2 regions of the Gordonia sp. i37 genome follow, and region 2 is predicted to be linked to the other one. Evidence: riboswitches for the same ligand, from Rfam matches in the RefSeq annotation. Region 2 holds a riboswitch; the other holds the start of a gene.
The links. A riboswitch is a leader RNA that binds a small molecule or an ion and turns the genes downstream of it on or off. The one in region 2 is predicted to bind S-adenosylmethionine.
Positions count from the first base shown of each region.

Region 1 (7,591 bases), on a different contig from region 2:
CTCCGGTGCCCGCCTTGCGCCGACAGCGCCCCCGCCCTCACCGACAGCGCCCCCGGTCCCGCTGACTGCGCCCGCCTCATCGCCCACAGCGCCCGTCTCACCGTCGACTGCGCCCGTCTCACCGTCGACTGCGCTCTGCTGGGACGCAACCAGCGGCACCGCGACATGTGTCGGGGTCGACAGCACCGACGCACCCGCACCCGTCGAACCCCTCGGCACCGTCGTGATCCCCTCGACGACGCGCGCCACCCAGTACCTCACGAAATTGAGCGGCAGCGCGACGATGCTCTTGCCGCTGGCGAGCAACGCCTGGGCTCCCTGCTCGAAGAGCTCGCCGTTCCAGGTGAGCACGCCGGTGATGGTGTTCTCGAAGGCGTACAGATCCGGCAGGTACGCGCCGTAGCCCAATTGCGGCAACGGCGGAAACCAGTCCATGACCCACCGGATCGGCGGCTGAAAGTCGGCGAGGGTGATCCCGATGATGTCGGGTAGGCGGAACCGGTAGGCCACGAGGTCCGGGACCGACCAGTGCAGGCCCACGGCGTCGACGAGGTTCTGGGTGAGGATGGCCATCGACGAGGGCGAGGCGATCGTGCAGGTCTGCAACGCTCCGCTCTGCGTACATGTCATGGGCTCGTTCGCGCCGTTCATGTCCCAGGTCGTGCCGGTACCCGGGAATTGATACATGTGAAACGGATACTGACCATGCTTGACCCAGTAGCCGAGGAGCGCGTCGAGGTCGCCGATCGGGTCATGGAACGGATCGGGGAGATCGCAGATCGGATCGCCCGCGATGCAGTAGGTGGTCACCGGCAGGCCCCCGTAGTCGGTGACTGCTCTGGTTCCGGACATGGTCAGACCGGGGATGATCCCGACCAGGGTCGCCTCGATCCCCTGTCCCCACAGCGTCGCCGACATCCGCGGATCGGAGTAGAGCTCTCCCGACACCGTGCGTGCACCGTCGGAATCGGTGGTGGAGATGACGTAGGTGGAGCCGTCGTCCATGGTCACCGGCCGATTCGCGCCGATGTCGGTGAGGACGTCGCCGGCCAACCGCGCTCCCTGCGAATAGCCGGCGATGACGATCTTCTTGTCGGCACCGCACTGCTGCTGGTACGCGGCGACGGCCTGCTCCAGGTTGGCCGACCCTTCGGCCTCGCTGGCGTTGTATCCGACAGACCCGAGTGGCCAGATGGTCGCGGAGTACGGGACCTGCTCGATCTCGTAGGCGCCCGCGCCGGAGTACGGACTGTTCGGCAGCTCCTCCCAGTTGGCGCCGTGCCCGGTGTAGCGCTGTTCGATCCCCACGAGATAGGAGCCGTCGGAATTCCACGTACCGCCGACGATGAACACCCGACCGGGTTGACTGCACGCCGCCGCCGTTTCCGCCGACGCGACCCCGTGACCCCAGAATGCGGCCGCGATGAGCGCCACACTCGCGGCCCCGACCACTCCGGTCGAGATGCTGCCGCGGAGCGAGGCGAAGGAAGGTGAGAGCCGCATCGGACACGTCCTTGGGCGAGGGAACCGTGATGTGGCAAGAGTAGGCAGACGGGGCGGCCGATTCCGGCGGATCGGTCGAGATCAGGACGGCGATTCGTCCGTCCGGGCGACACCTACCGCCACGCCCGAACCGGACGGACCGTTTCTGTCCAGCACGCAAACCAGGCTGAGCAGGAGGGTTCTCAGCCGACGACGACCGTGTTATATCCTTGTCGCCAGGTCATGAGTATCAGCGTCAAGCCCCGGCTCGCTGATCGGCAACCCTCCAACCGCGGTGGGGTGCTCCGGGTGATGACCGGGTTGTGGGATCGCGACGAGCATCCCCGGCAAGCGCGGGTCCGAAGGTCGGACCCCATCAGGGTCACCACACCCTGCCGACCGCAGAAAGTGATCTATTTTCATGTCTGACGTAGCCAATGACGGCACGGATGCCCAGAACCCAGCCGACAACTGGAGTTTCGAGACCAAGCAGATCCATGTGGGCCAATCGGCCGACGCCGCCACAAACGCTCGTGCACTGCCGATCTACCAGACCACGTCGTACGTCTTCAACGACACCACCCACGCGGCCAACCTCTTCGGCCTCGCCGAGCCGGGCAACATCTACACCCGCATCATGAACCCCACCCAGGACGCCGTCGAGCAGCGGGTCGCCGCACTCGAGGGCGGTGTCGCAGCACTGCTGGTCGCGTCCGGTCAGGCCGCCGAGACCTACGCCATCCTCAACATCGTGGAGAACGGCGGACACGTCGTGTCGAGCCCGCGTCTCTACGGCGGGACCTACAACCTCTTCCACTACACGCTGCCCAAGCTCGGCATCGAGGTGAGCTTCGTCGAGGATCCCGAGGATCTCGATTCGTGGCAGGCCGCGGTCCGCGACAACACCCGCGCGTTCTACGGCGAGTCGATCTCCAACCCCAACAACGAGATCCTCGACATCGAGGGCATCTCCGAGGTCGCCCATCGCAACGGCGTGCCGCTGATCGTCGACAACACCGTCGCCACCCCGTACCTGCTGAACCCGCTGGCCCATGGCGCCGACATCGTCGTCCATTCGGCGACCAAGTACATCGGCGGGCACGGCACCGCGATCGGCGGCATCATCGTCGACGGCGGCACCTTCGATTGGCGGGTGCAGCGTGATGGTCAGGATCTGTTCCCCGGCTTCACCACCCCCGATCCCAGCTACCACGGTGCGGTGTTCGCCGACCTCGGTGCGCCGGCCTACGCGCTCAAGGCGCGCGTGCAGTTGCTGCGTGACACCGGCGCGGCGATCTCGCCGTTCAACGCCTTCTTGCTCGCCCAGGGACTGGAAACCCTGAGCCTGCGCGTCGAGCGCCACGTCGCCAATGCGCAGCGGGTCGCGGCCTACCTCGCCGATCACGCTCAGGTCGAGTCGGTGGCCTACGCCGGTCTGCAGTCCTCGCCCTGGTATGCCCGTGGTCAGAAGCTCGCGCCCAAGGGGCAGGGCGCGATCATCGGCTTCGAGATCGCCGGTGGCGTCGACGCCGGGAAGCGCTTCGTCGAGGCGTTGACGCTGCACAGCCACGTCGCCAACATCGGTGACGTGCGGTCGCTGGTCATCCACCCCGCGTCGACCACCCACAGCCAGCTGACCCCCGAGGAGCAGCTCGCTGCCGGCGTGACCCCCGGCCTGGTGCGCCTGGCCGTCGGTATCGAGGGCATCGACGACATCATCGCCGACCTCGACCAGGGTTTCGCGGCGGCCAAGTAGTTCGAGGACAGGAGCACAACACCCGTGTCGGTGAGCATCGACCCCCAGGCGACCACGACGCATCAGCCCGAGTGGGAACGAGTTCCCGACGGGCAGATGGTCCGAATGCGTCTGGGGTCGTTGTCTCTCGACAACGGGCAGCAACTCGACGACGTCACCCTGGCGTTCCAGCGCTGGGGGGCGTTGTCGCCTGCACGGGACAACGTGATCCTGACCCTGCACGCCCTGACCGGTGACTCGCACGTCACCGGCGCTCCCACCGACGAGCATCCCTCCCCCGGGTGGTGGGATGGTCTGATCGGGCCGGGAGCGGCCATCGACACCGACGAATGGTGTGTCATCTCCGCCAACGTCCTCGGCGGCTGCCGTGGGTCGACGGGCCCGTCGTCGCCGGATTCGCAAGGGCGGCCTTGGGGTTCACGCTTCCCCGACATCACCGTGCTCGATCAGGTGCGTGCCGAGGCAGCCCTGCTCGATGCCCTCGGCATCAAGGGAATCGGCGCGGTACTCGGCGGCTCGATGGGTGGCGCGCGTGCGCTGGAGTGGGCGATCGAGTACCCCGATCGGGTCCGCAGCGCACTGGTGCTGGCGGTCGGCGCGCGTGCCACCGCCGATCAGATCGGCACGCAGACCACCCAGATCGCGGCCATCACCTCCGATCCCGACTGGCAGGGCGGCGACTACCACGGCACCGGACGGTCCCCGATCGCCGGCCTCGGGATCGCCCGGCGCATCGCCCACCTCACCTACCGATTCGAGGGTGAGCTCGACGAGCGGTTCGCCAATACGCCTCAGGCGCAAGAGAATCCGCTTCTCGGCGGTCGCTATGCGATTCAGAGTTATCTCGAGCACCAGGCCGACAAGCTGATCGAGCGCTTCGATCCGGGCAGCTACGTGGTGCTCTCCGACGTGCTGAACCACCACGACGTCGGCCGCAACCGGGGCGGGATCGCCGCCGCCCTCGCCTCGTGCACCGTCCCGACCATCGTCGCCGGCATCGATTCGGATCGCTTGTATCCGTTGCGGTTACAGGCCGAGATCGCCGAGGGCCTCGGCAATTGCGTCGGCGGGCTCCAGGTGGTCCGGTCCGACAAAGGCCACGACGGATTCCTCACCGAGTTCGACGCGATCGCCGATCTCCTCAAGCGCACCGTGGATCTCGCTCGCCGCTGACGCACTCACATCCGACACAGACCGACCCGCCCACGCGCCTGCAGGTGTCGTGGGCGGGCTCGTCTCAGCGGGCGGGCGTGGTGGTGGTCGTCTCCGCCGGATTCCCCGCACTCGGCGCCTGCGCGGTACTCGACGACGGCTGTGAGGGCCGGATTTCCGGAGCGAATCCCGGCGCGGTCGTCTGCGGCGGCACGATGCTCGGGATCAGACCGGACGGGATCAGACCGGACGGGATCGGCAGCGTCGGATACGGGGTCAGTGTCGGGCCGGTCGGGGTGGTGGTCGACGGGGTGGTCACCGACGGCGTGGTGGTGTTGGGCACCAGCGTCAGGGTGGTCGTCGACGTCGTGAGCGGCAGTTCGGTCGTCGCCCAACTCGGGAGTTGCTCGTGCCCGTCCGGCGAGGTCGGCGAAGACACTGCGACCGAGGTCACCACCGACGTCGTCTGGTGATGTGACGTCGTCGTGAATCCCGAATCCCGGGTGGTGTCAATGGTGTGCGCATCGGCGGTGCGCGTCGGCGAAGGCAGCGGGTCGGCGTCGTCGGTCACGGTGGCGCCGACGGCGACCGCCGCCATCACGATCGCACCGATGATCCCGGCCACGATCGCCACCGGTACCGCCGACCAGCTACGCGCGCGGCGACCGCCGATGAAGGCCAGTCGGTTGGTTCCCGACTTGCCGGCGAGCATCGCCGCACCGGTGGCCGCGGCCAATTCCGGCGACGCCGGGGTGAGGAGTTCGAGTCCGGCATCGGGCACGATTCGTCGGGTGACGGGGAGATTCGCCAACCCACCGACCAGCACCGCGGCGTCGGGGGCGTCACCGCGCAACCGGAGATCGGCGAGGTAGCGGGCGAACACCTCGCGCGCCTCGTCGACCATCGGGCCGGCGACGCGCTCGACGGTCGCCGAGGTCAACGACACCCCGGCCAATCCTGCCGATGAGCCCAGCCCCGCGGTCGATGCACCCGAGGCGGACGTGGGGTCGGCGACCTCTTCTTTCGCTGTGCGGCAGGCGCTGACCAGCTTGGCCCGCTGGCGCTTGGTGCGGGTGCCGGCGTCGGCGCCGTCCACCTCCGCGGCGATGTGGTCGGCGAGCGCCTCGTCGATCCGGCGTCCGCTGAGCACCGTCGACCTCTCGATCGTCCCGACCCGGCCTGCGGCCGGATCCACGGTGTAGAGCGACACGCCGGTGTCGCCGCAATCGGCGACGACCACCGACGAGAATCGTCCGATCTGTCCGGTTCGGGTCAGGAATTCGGCGACCGCTTCTTCATCGGAGCCGAGGTGGATCTGACGGCGGGTACCCGACCCTCCCGAGCGCAGACGACGGCGCTGGGTGGCGGTCCGCGCCGCCACCCCGATCGGGCCGACGCGTAGTTCGGCGGCGCGGGCGGCGTCGAGCATCAGGTCGATGCCCGCGTTCACGCGTCCCACCGAATCGAGTCCGTCGGTGGGATCGACGTCGAAGACGCGCGCCTCGAGGGCGGTGCGACCTGCCTCGTCGTGCGTGAGCAGGACGTAATGGATCATTCCCTCACCGACGGAGACGCCCAGCGACGTGGTGTCGCCCGATCTTGCCTGGTCGTTGATCTCGAACGTCGAACTGATGTCAATCCCCACTTAGTGTTGCTAACAATCGCTCCGCTCGGCGGAGTTTGTGCGTCGGGTCCGTACCCCGAATGTCACGCTTAGGTCACCAGTGTAATCAATCTGTGCCCAAAGGGTCGATCGACGTCGCCAGCCAGAGGATCAGCGCACCTGCCGACGCCATTGCCGCGACATCGAAGAATTTACCCCTGACCTGCAGCAACCCGGCCCGCGAGGTGGGGATCAGCGCGCGCAGGAGTGCGCCGAACAACAACGCCGATCCGAACACGAACGCTCCGCGACGCCATCGATCGAACAACACGAGTGCCGCGGCGGCCACGACGCCGAGCAGCACCAGCAGGTAGGGAATCTGTACCGCGTAGGCGCGCACCCGTCGGACGTGGCGCAACCGCTCCACCCGTTGGGGGGCGCCGCCGGTCATCGCGAACGGGTCCCGACGGCGTCGCCCGCGGCGTTCCGCACGGAGTCGCCTGCGGTGAGCGCCGCGAGCTGAGCCTCGGCCCGTTCGACGACGTTCACCAGCAAGAAGGCGCGCGTGAGCGGCCCGACCCCGCCCGGGTTGGGCGAGACGTGTCCGGCCACATCCCAGACGTCGGGCGCGACGTCGCCGCGCAGGCCGTCCTCGGTCCGGCTGACGCCGACATCGATCACGGCGGCACCCGGCTTGACCATGTCGGCGGTCACCAGATGCGGCACCCCTGCCGCGGCGATGACGATGTCTGCGCGGGCCACCTCGGCGGCGAGGTCGCGCGTACCGGTGTGGCACAGGGCCACGGTGGCGTTCTCGCTGCGCCGCGTCAGCAGCAGGCCGATGGGCCTGCCGATGGTGACGCCGCGGCCGATGACGGTCACCCGCGCACCCGCGATGTCGATGCCGTAGCGCCGTAGCAGGTGGATGACCCCCCGCGGCGTACACGGCAGGGTCGATTCCTTGCCCAGCACGAGTCGGCCGAGGTTGATCGGATGGAGGCCATCGGCGTCCTTGGCCGGGTCGATACGCTCGAGCGCAGCGTTCTCGTCGAGATGTTTCGGCAATGGGAGCTGCACGATGTACCCGGTACAGGCGGGATCGGCGTTGAGTTCGTCGATGGCCGCATTGAGGTCCTCGGTCGTCGTGTCTGCGGGCAGATCCTTGCGGATCGACGACACCCCGATCCGCGCACAATCGGCGTGCTTGCCCTTGACGTAGGACTGCGAGCCGGGGTCGTCGCCGACCAGGATGGTCCCGAGTCCTGGGGTGACTCCCGCACTGCGCAACTTCTCCACTCGTGCGGCGAGGTCGGTGAAGATCTCGTCGCGGGTGGCCTTGCCGTCCAGTCGTATCGCGCTCACGCCGACCATTGTTCCATTCCGCTGTGCGACCGATCGCCCGGCCGGGCCGGTAGCCTGCGCTCATGTCGCCTGCAGCGCCCGATCGGGACGCCGATCGCGCCGGAACCCCCGTCGCCGTCACCGCTGCCGACGTGATGGCGGCGCGTGCACGACTCGCGGGCCGCCTGCGGCGCACTCCCCTGCTCGAGACCACGCTCGACACGGTCGGCGGACCGGTCGATGTGGTGTTCAAGCTG
Region 1 is NZ_MVPX01000131.1:6,059-13,649, reverse strand. Features, by position in the region: gene B1964_RS06265 (PE-PPE domain-containing protein) at 1-1,503, opposite strand, end outside; SAM riboswitch class IV at 1,722-1,842, shown strand; gene B1964_RS06260 (bifunctional o-acetylhomoserine/o-acetylserine sulfhydrylase) at 1,904-3,238, shown strand; gene B1964_RS06255 (homoserine O-acetyltransferase) at 3,263-4,411, shown strand; gene B1964_RS06250 (Hsp70 family protein) at 4,476-6,035, opposite strand; gene B1964_RS06245 (DUF3017 domain-containing protein) at 6,121-6,444, opposite strand; gene B1964_RS06240 (bifunctional methylenetetrahydrofolate dehydrogenase/methenyltetrahydrofolate cyclohydrolase) at 6,441-7,355, opposite strand; gene B1964_RS06235 (serine/threonine dehydratase) at 7,418-7,591, shown strand, end outside.
Region 1: another riboswitch for S-adenosylmethionine. It lies ahead of B1964_RS06260 (bifunctional o-acetylhomoserine/o-acetylserine sulfhydrylase); the one in region 2 lies ahead of B1964_RS18965 (aminotransferase class V-fold PLP-dependent enzyme).

Region 2 (7,591 bases):
GTCGGCATGTACACCATGACCGACGAGGCCGGTGGTGACGACAAGCTGCTGTGCGTCCCGGCCAAGGACGTGCGCTGGGATCACATCCAGGACATCGGTGACGTCCCCGAGTACGAGCTCAAGGCGATCGCGCACTTCTTCGAGCACTACAAGGACCTCGAGCCCGGCAAGCACGTGAACCCGGGCGGTTGGGTCGGTACCGCCGAGGCGGAGAAGGTGGCGCAGGAGGCCATCGAGCGTCTCGAGAAGCAGCCACACGACGCCAACGAGCCCTCGCGCGGCTGACGCTGGCTTTCGAGCACGAGAACGGCGCCCGTCCCCCGATCGCGGGGGCGGGCGCCGTTTCTTCTCACGCCGGGGGCCGAGCCGGTGTCTACTGCGCGGGGCCGGTCGACTCCGGGTCGCCGAGCGGTTTGCCCCTGCGCAGCGGCAATTCCTTCCACGTGACGGTGCCTATGATCGCGAGCAACGAGATGATCGAGACCGTCAGGAACACGCGGTCCATCGAGTTGGCGAAGCCCTGTTTGATCGGTTGGGCCAGCTCGGTGGGGAGCTTGCTGATCACCGAGGTATCCGACATCACGCTCTCCGATGCCGAGCCACCCCCGGCACCCGGATTCTGCGCCGCACTGATGAGACCCTTGGCGAATCCGCTGACCTGCGGGTCCGGACTCGACGCGGCGGTCATCACCGCGGTGCGGTACTGCGGAGCCGCCGCCGCGGTGACCATCTCGTCCTTGATGTTGGGGCCCATCAAGCTGAACAGCATCGAGAAGAACACGGCCACACCGAGCGTCGCACCGATCTGCCGGAAGAAGGTCGCGGTACCCGTCGACAGTCCCATGTCCTTGGGCGGCAGGATGTTCTGCATGGCCAGGGTGATCGGCTGCATGAGGTTACCGAGCCCGAAGCCGAGGAAGAACGCGTAGATCATGACCAGCCACACCGGCGTCGACAGTCCGACCGTGTGCAGCATGAACATCATCACCGTGATCAGGACCGAACCCAGGATGGTGAAGATCTTGTACCGTCCGGTCCGCGAGATCAGCTGACCCGACAGCACCGACCCGGTCATCAGCCCGAGCACCATCGGCAGCATCTGCAGGCCCGCGACCATCGGGCTCGACCCGCGCAGCACCTGGAAGTACTGCGGCAGCATCGAGATGCCGCCGAACATCACCGCGCCGACGACCATCGAGACGACGATGCCCTGCGCGAAGACGTGATTCTTGAAGACGCGCAACGGGATCAACGCGTCATCGCCCATCAGGTGCTCGATGAACACGAACACCGCGAGCCCGACCGCGCCGACGATGTAGCACAGCCAGGACCAGCCCGACAGCCATCCCCATTCGCGGCCCTGTTCGGCGACGATCAGCAGCGGTGCGACGGTCACCGCCAGCGCGGTGGCTCCCCAGTAGTCGGTGCGGCCACCGACGCCCTTGTTCTGGTCGTAGTTGAGGACCCGGTAGACCACGGCGAGGGCAAGGATGCCGATCGGCACATTGACCAGGAACACCCAGCGCCACCCGGAGACCCAGAGGATCGAGGACTGCCCGGCGAACAGTCCGCCGAGCACCGGTCCCAGCACACTGGAGGTACCGAACACGGCCAGGAAGTAGCCCTGGTACTTGGCACGTTCGCGGGGCGGGACGATGTCGCCGATGGTCGTCAGCGCCAAGGTGAACAGGCCGCCGGCACCGAGACCCTGGAAGGCGCGGAACGCCGCGAGCTCGTACATCGAGGTCGCCATACTGCAGGCCAGCGAACCGATCACGAAGATCGAGATGGCCAGCAGGAAGAACGGCTTACGCCCGTAGAGGTCGGAGAGCTTGCCGTAGAGCGGTGTGACGATGGTCGAGGTGACCAGGTAGGCCGTCGTGACCCAGGCCTGCATGTCGTAGCCCTGCAGATCGTCGGCGATCGTGCGGATCGCGGTCGAGACGATCGTCTGGTCGAGCGCCGCGAGGAACATGCCGAGCATCAGGCCGGTCAGCACCGTCAGGATCTGCCGGTGCGAGAGTCCCGCTCCGGCGTGCTCCTCCGGGGGACTCACCGCAGAGGTGGTGACGTTGTCGTTGGTCATGAGTTCCTCGTGGTCGTAGGGGCTGGGGGGATACGTGGTGATTCGGACGCCGGTGCCGTCTCGGATGGCCGGCGTTCGCACGCGGGCGGGACCAGGGTCTCGGCGGCGTCGACGAAGCGGGTGAGAAGGGTTACCAGGGTCGCCATTTCGTCGGCAGACCACTCGCTCATCGCGGAGTTCACCGCCGAGCGGCGGCCCGCGCGCATCGACTCGACGCGGTCACGTCCGGCGTCGGTGACGACGAGCAGCGTCGCGCGCCCGTCGTGCGGGTCGGCTTCGCGTCGGATGAGGCCGAGGTCGACGAGTTGACTGACGTGCCTGCTGACCGTCGACGGATCGGCGCCGAGTTCCGCGGCCAGCTCTCGCGAGCGCATCGGGCGTTTGGCCAGATGGAACAGGCCTTTGAAGGCCGCCGTCTCGAACTCACCGTCGGGCGTACGGAAGGTCGTGTGGACCGCGCGGTCGCGGATACGGACGTAGCGCGCGAGTGTGTCGAAGAGCTGATCGATGTCGCGATCTTCGAGCATGCCGATACCCCGATCGATGACGATGTCCGTTTTCCTTGCCGACCACAACTAGTTGTTGGCTGCATGTAGTTGGCGGCTGCAAGTATGCGCTCGAGTTCGTCGTCATGGCAAATCCCATTAGGATCGACGGTCGTGACCCCTGTCCCCCCACCGACGTCATCGGGTAACCGTCCGCACTTCACGTCCATGCCTGACCTGGCCTTACGGGACCTGGGCGGCGCCGTCGTGTGGACCAACGACGACCTCTTCGCGGAGGCACAGAACCTGATCAAGACGCCCCCGGCGCAGTATCAGCCCGCGACGTTCGGTCACAAGGGTCAGATCTACGACGGCTGGGAGACACGACGGAGGCGGGAGTCGGGAGTCGATCAGGCGATCGTCCGGCTCGGCGCGCCGGGTGTCATCTACGGCGTCGTCGTCGACACGGCGTGGTTCAAGGGCAACTATCCGCCGTTCATCTCCGTCGAGGCCGCCGCCAAGGAGGGCGTCGTCTCCGTCGACGAACTGCTGACCGACACCGAGTGGGTCACCATCGTCGAGAAGAGCCCCGTCGACGGCGACACCCGCAATCCGTTCCGGGTCGATGCGAAGGATCGCTTCACCCACGTGCGTCTGACGATGCATCCCGACGGCGGTGTGGCCCGATTCCGGGTCCACGGGCGCGGCGTACCCAACCCGCACTTCTTCCGTTACGGCCATTTCGACCTGGCCGCCTTGGAGAACGGTGGCCTGATCACGGCCTGCTCCAACATGTTCTACAGCTCGCCCAACAACCTGCTCATGCCCGGCCGTGCACGGCACATGGGCGAGGGGTGGGAGACCTCGCGTCGGCGCGACGACGGCAACGACTGGGTGCAGGTGCGCCTGGCCGGGCAGGGCCGGGTGAGTCTCGTCGAACTCGACACCAGCTACTTCCTGGGCAACGCGCCCGGCGCGGCGATGGTCCGTGGCCGCGACGGCGAAGACGGCGAGTGGTTCGAGGTGTTGGGCCGCACCGACTTACAGCCCGACACCCGCCACCGGTTCGTCATCGATCTCGACCGCCCGATGACCGAGGCGCGCATCGACGTCTATCCCGACGGCGGCATGGCCCGCCTCAAGCTGTACGGCCTGCTGACCGACGAGGCGCAGACCGAGCTCGTCGAGCAGTGGGAGCGCGGCGAGGCCTGAGCACGCCTGTTCCCCGGGATGTCAGGCCGCGCGCCGCTCCGCGAATGACGGCAACACCAGCTCGCGCACGCGGTGCCGCGTGGCCGAGCCGTCGAGTGAGACGAGGATGACCGCGTCGGCGACCTCGGCCGCGTAGATGTCGCGGATGAGGGTCACCAGACCGCTCGGCGTGCCCACATAGCGCACGGTGCCGCCGTCGATGTCGTCCGGGATGTGTGCGACCGCCGCCCGCGCCGATGCGGCGCTCGGAGCGATCGCCACCTCCACCTCGAGCGCGACCGAGAAGTTCGCGGTGTCACGGGTGCCGGCCCGCAGCAGTGAGCGGGCCCGCTGGGCGTCACGCAGCGTGGGTCGACGGACGACGATCGCCGACGACTCGGCGGGAACGTCGTCGGCGAGCGCGACCCGCAGCGACGGGCGTCCGATACTGATGCGATCGAGTTCGATGGTCATGCCGGGGCCCCTCCGGGTGAGGTCGAGATCAGTTGTGCCAGAGCGTTGATCAAGCGGTCGATGTCGGCGGCCCCGGTGCCGAGGCCGAAGCTCGCGCGCACCGCGCCGTCGGGGTGGCCGAGGCGAGTGAGGATCGGGTGGGCGCAGAACTTTCCGTCGCGCACGCCGATGCCGTGTTCGTCACTGAGATATTCGGCGACGGCGCGCGGCGCAATGCCGTCGACGCCGAACCCGGCGATCCCGACGCGATCGGTGATGTCGTCGAAGATGCGTAGTTCCTCGACGCCGTCGATCCGCGCGAGCCCATCGTCGAGGCGGCAGCGCAATTCGTGCTCGTGCAGGCCGATCGCCTCGAAGCCGATCTCGGTGATCGCCTCGCAGGCGGCAGCGATGGCGATGGCGCCCAAGACATTCGGCGACCCTGCTTCATGTCGCGCGGCACCGGTGTGCCAGGCGGTGGCCGCGCAGTTCTCGTCGGGGCCGTCGACGACGCTGACCTGCGCCGACGCCCCACCGCCGGCGAGGTAGGGGTCGGCGGCGTCGAGCCAATCCGACCGTCCGATGAGCACTCCCGCGCCGAACGGCGCGTAGACCTTGTGGCCGGAGAACACCAGGTAGTCGATACCGTGGCTGACCATCGACACCGGCCGGTGGGCGACGAGCTGGGCTGCGTCGACGAGGATGCGCGCGCCGTGTCGGTGCGCGATGGCGGCGATGCGTCCGATCGGCAGGACCTCCCCGGTGACGTTGGAGGCCGCGGTCACCGCGAGCAACGCCGCGGGCGCCGCCGCGAGTTCGCATTCGAGTGCGACGAGGGTGTCCTCGATGCCCGGGCGCGCGGTCACGATGCGGGCCGTCCCGGAGTCGCGCGAGACCCACGGCAGCAGGTTGGCGTGGTGCTCGATGTCGAGGACCACGACGTCGCCGGGGGTGCAGTGGGCCGCCAGATTGATCGCGTCGGTGGTGTTGCGGGTGAACACGACGGTGTCGTCGGCACGCCCACGCACGAAGCGCCGCACCGTGTCCCGGCACTGCTCGTAGCGACGGGTGGTGACCTGGGACAGATGGCCGGCGCCGCGGTGGACGCTGGCGTACTGGTGCAGCGACGCGGCGACGGCGTCGGCAACCGCGGTCAGGGCGGGGGCGCTCGCCGCATAGTCGAGGTTGGCGTAGGCCACCTCGCTCCCGTCGGCGAGAGGCACGTGTTGTCCTGCGCCGACGACCTCGGCGAGCGGCTCGATGGACGACGGATCTGCGCCCACGGTGGCGGCGATCGATGCGGGGGTGACGACAGCAGTCATCGAAGAATCTCCTTGGGAATCCACGCTTGCCGTGTCCGGGTGGTACACGGCCAGGTCGTCACCCGGAGCACCCCACCGCGGAGGAGGGTTGCCGACCAGCGAGCCGGGGCTTGTCACTGGCACTCATGACCTGCACCAAGGGTGGCCTATCACGTCCGAGGGTGTCAATTTTCACTCAGCGTGGGCGAAATCCCGACGCCGTCCGGCGCTAGGTTGGTCGAGTGAGCGGCGAACGTGTGGAAGATGAGGGAACGGGGCCTGCTCCGTTCGTGTTGTCGCGTCCGCACGGGGTGGTTCGCGCCGAGGGCGTCGCGCGACGGTTCACCGCGGTCTCCGACGCCGTCGACGCGCTGCGATCCGGTGCGGTGGAGTCGGTGGTCGGTGCGCTCCCGTTCGACCCCGCCGATCCGGCTGCGCTGTTCGCACCCACGCGGCTATATCGGGAACAGGCGCTCGGTGGGCGCGCCCCCGTCCGTCATTCACTGGCCCAACTCGTCGAGATCCCCGACGCCGCCACACATCGGGAGCGGGTACGCCGTGCGGTGGCCGCCATCGATGCCGGCGTCCTCGACAAGGTGGTGCTCGCGAGAACCGTTGGTGCGGTGCTCGATTCACCGGTCGGGATCGATGAACTCCTCGGCGCGCTGGCGCACGGCAACTCCGAGCACAATGCGTTCGCGGTCGACAGCGGCCACTCGTGGCTCCTCGGCGCGAGCCCGGAGTTGTTGCTGCACAAGAGCGGTCGCGAGGTGACCTGCCATCCGTATGCAGGTTCGGCTCCACGCTCGTCGGACCCGGATGCCGATCGCGAGGCCCGGGAGAAGCTCGCCGCGTCGGGAAAAGATCATCGCGAGCACGCGTTCGTCGTCGAGCATCTGCGCGAACGATTGGCGCCGATCAGCGACGAACTCTCCGTCGCGACCCGACCTCACTTGCTTTCCACCGGCGAGATGTGGCACCTGGCCACCCCGATACGCGCCCACCTCACCGATCCGGATGTCGGCGCACTCGACCTGGCCCTCACCCTGAGCCCCACCCCCGCGGTGTGCGGGACACCGACCGAGGCTGCGGCACAGTTCATTCGGAATCACGAGGAACCACGCGGACTCTACGCCGGCGCCGTCGGCTGGGCCGACGCGCGTGGCGACGGTGAGTGGATGGTCACCATTCGTTGCCTCGAACTCGACGCCGACCGACAAACCTTTCGCACGTGGGCCGGCGGCGGTATCGTCGCCGACTCCGATCCCGATGCCGAACTCGCCGAGACCACCGCGAAGCTGCTGACGGTATTGCGAGCGTTGGGTATCGACGACCACTGATCAGCAGGCCACCTCCCCCGGTGGTCGAAGCTTGCTCGAGTATCCCCCCCAAATCGATGGTCCATGCGCACCCCCGCACCCGGACATCCCCACCGCATCGACGATCCAGGCCCCCGCACTCAGCATCCTCTCCCCATCGACGGTCCATACGCACCACCCCATACCCGAGCAACCCCTCCCCATCGATGGTCGAGGTGCACGGCGCCCCAGGCGCCGGGCCTCGAGACCCGGCGAGATGACAGGTATCGCAACCACATCCATCGACTACAGCAAAAACCGCGCCCCTACCACACCCGGCCGACAGAAAAGCATCGCCGAAACACGTTGTCCACAAGCAGAATTGACCAAAATACCCCTTGCATCGAACACCCTGGCGAGGTACACTGGACCCATCACACCGATCAGCCACCGGGGAGGGGCCCATGATCGAATCCACTACAGTCCTTGACGCGCAAACCGTTGACGCCGAAGCAACCTTCGCCACCATCGTCACCCAACTCAGCGACCTGCAATGGAATCCCGACATGACCGGACCCCAAGCCTTCGGCGCCATGAAACAAGTCCTCCTGCTCCGCAATCTGGTCGATCACCACGCCACCACCCTCACCGGCGAACTGGACCGGTTAGGGGTGGCCGACCACAAAACCACCCGACTGCGAGAACTGTTGATCAGCATGGGCTTCGCACCCGCGGTCGCAGGTCGGTATGTGCGGATGGCCGGCACCACCGATATCG
Region 2 is NZ_MVPX01000389.1:1,139-8,729, forward strand. Features, by position in the region: gene B1964_RS18940 (inorganic diphosphatase) at 1-285, shown strand, start outside; gene B1964_RS18945 (MDR family MFS transporter) at 374-2,086, opposite strand; gene B1964_RS18950 (MarR family winged helix-turn-helix transcriptional regulator) at 2,083-2,613, opposite strand; gene alc (allantoicase) at 2,800-3,783, shown strand; gene B1964_RS18960 (hypothetical protein) at 3,805-4,236, opposite strand; gene B1964_RS18965 (aminotransferase class V-fold PLP-dependent enzyme) at 4,233-5,537, opposite strand; SAM riboswitch class IV at 5,555-5,668, opposite strand; gene B1964_RS18970 (isochorismate synthase) at 5,759-6,856, shown strand; gene B1964_RS18975 (HNH endonuclease signature motif containing protein) at 7,279-7,591, shown strand, end outside.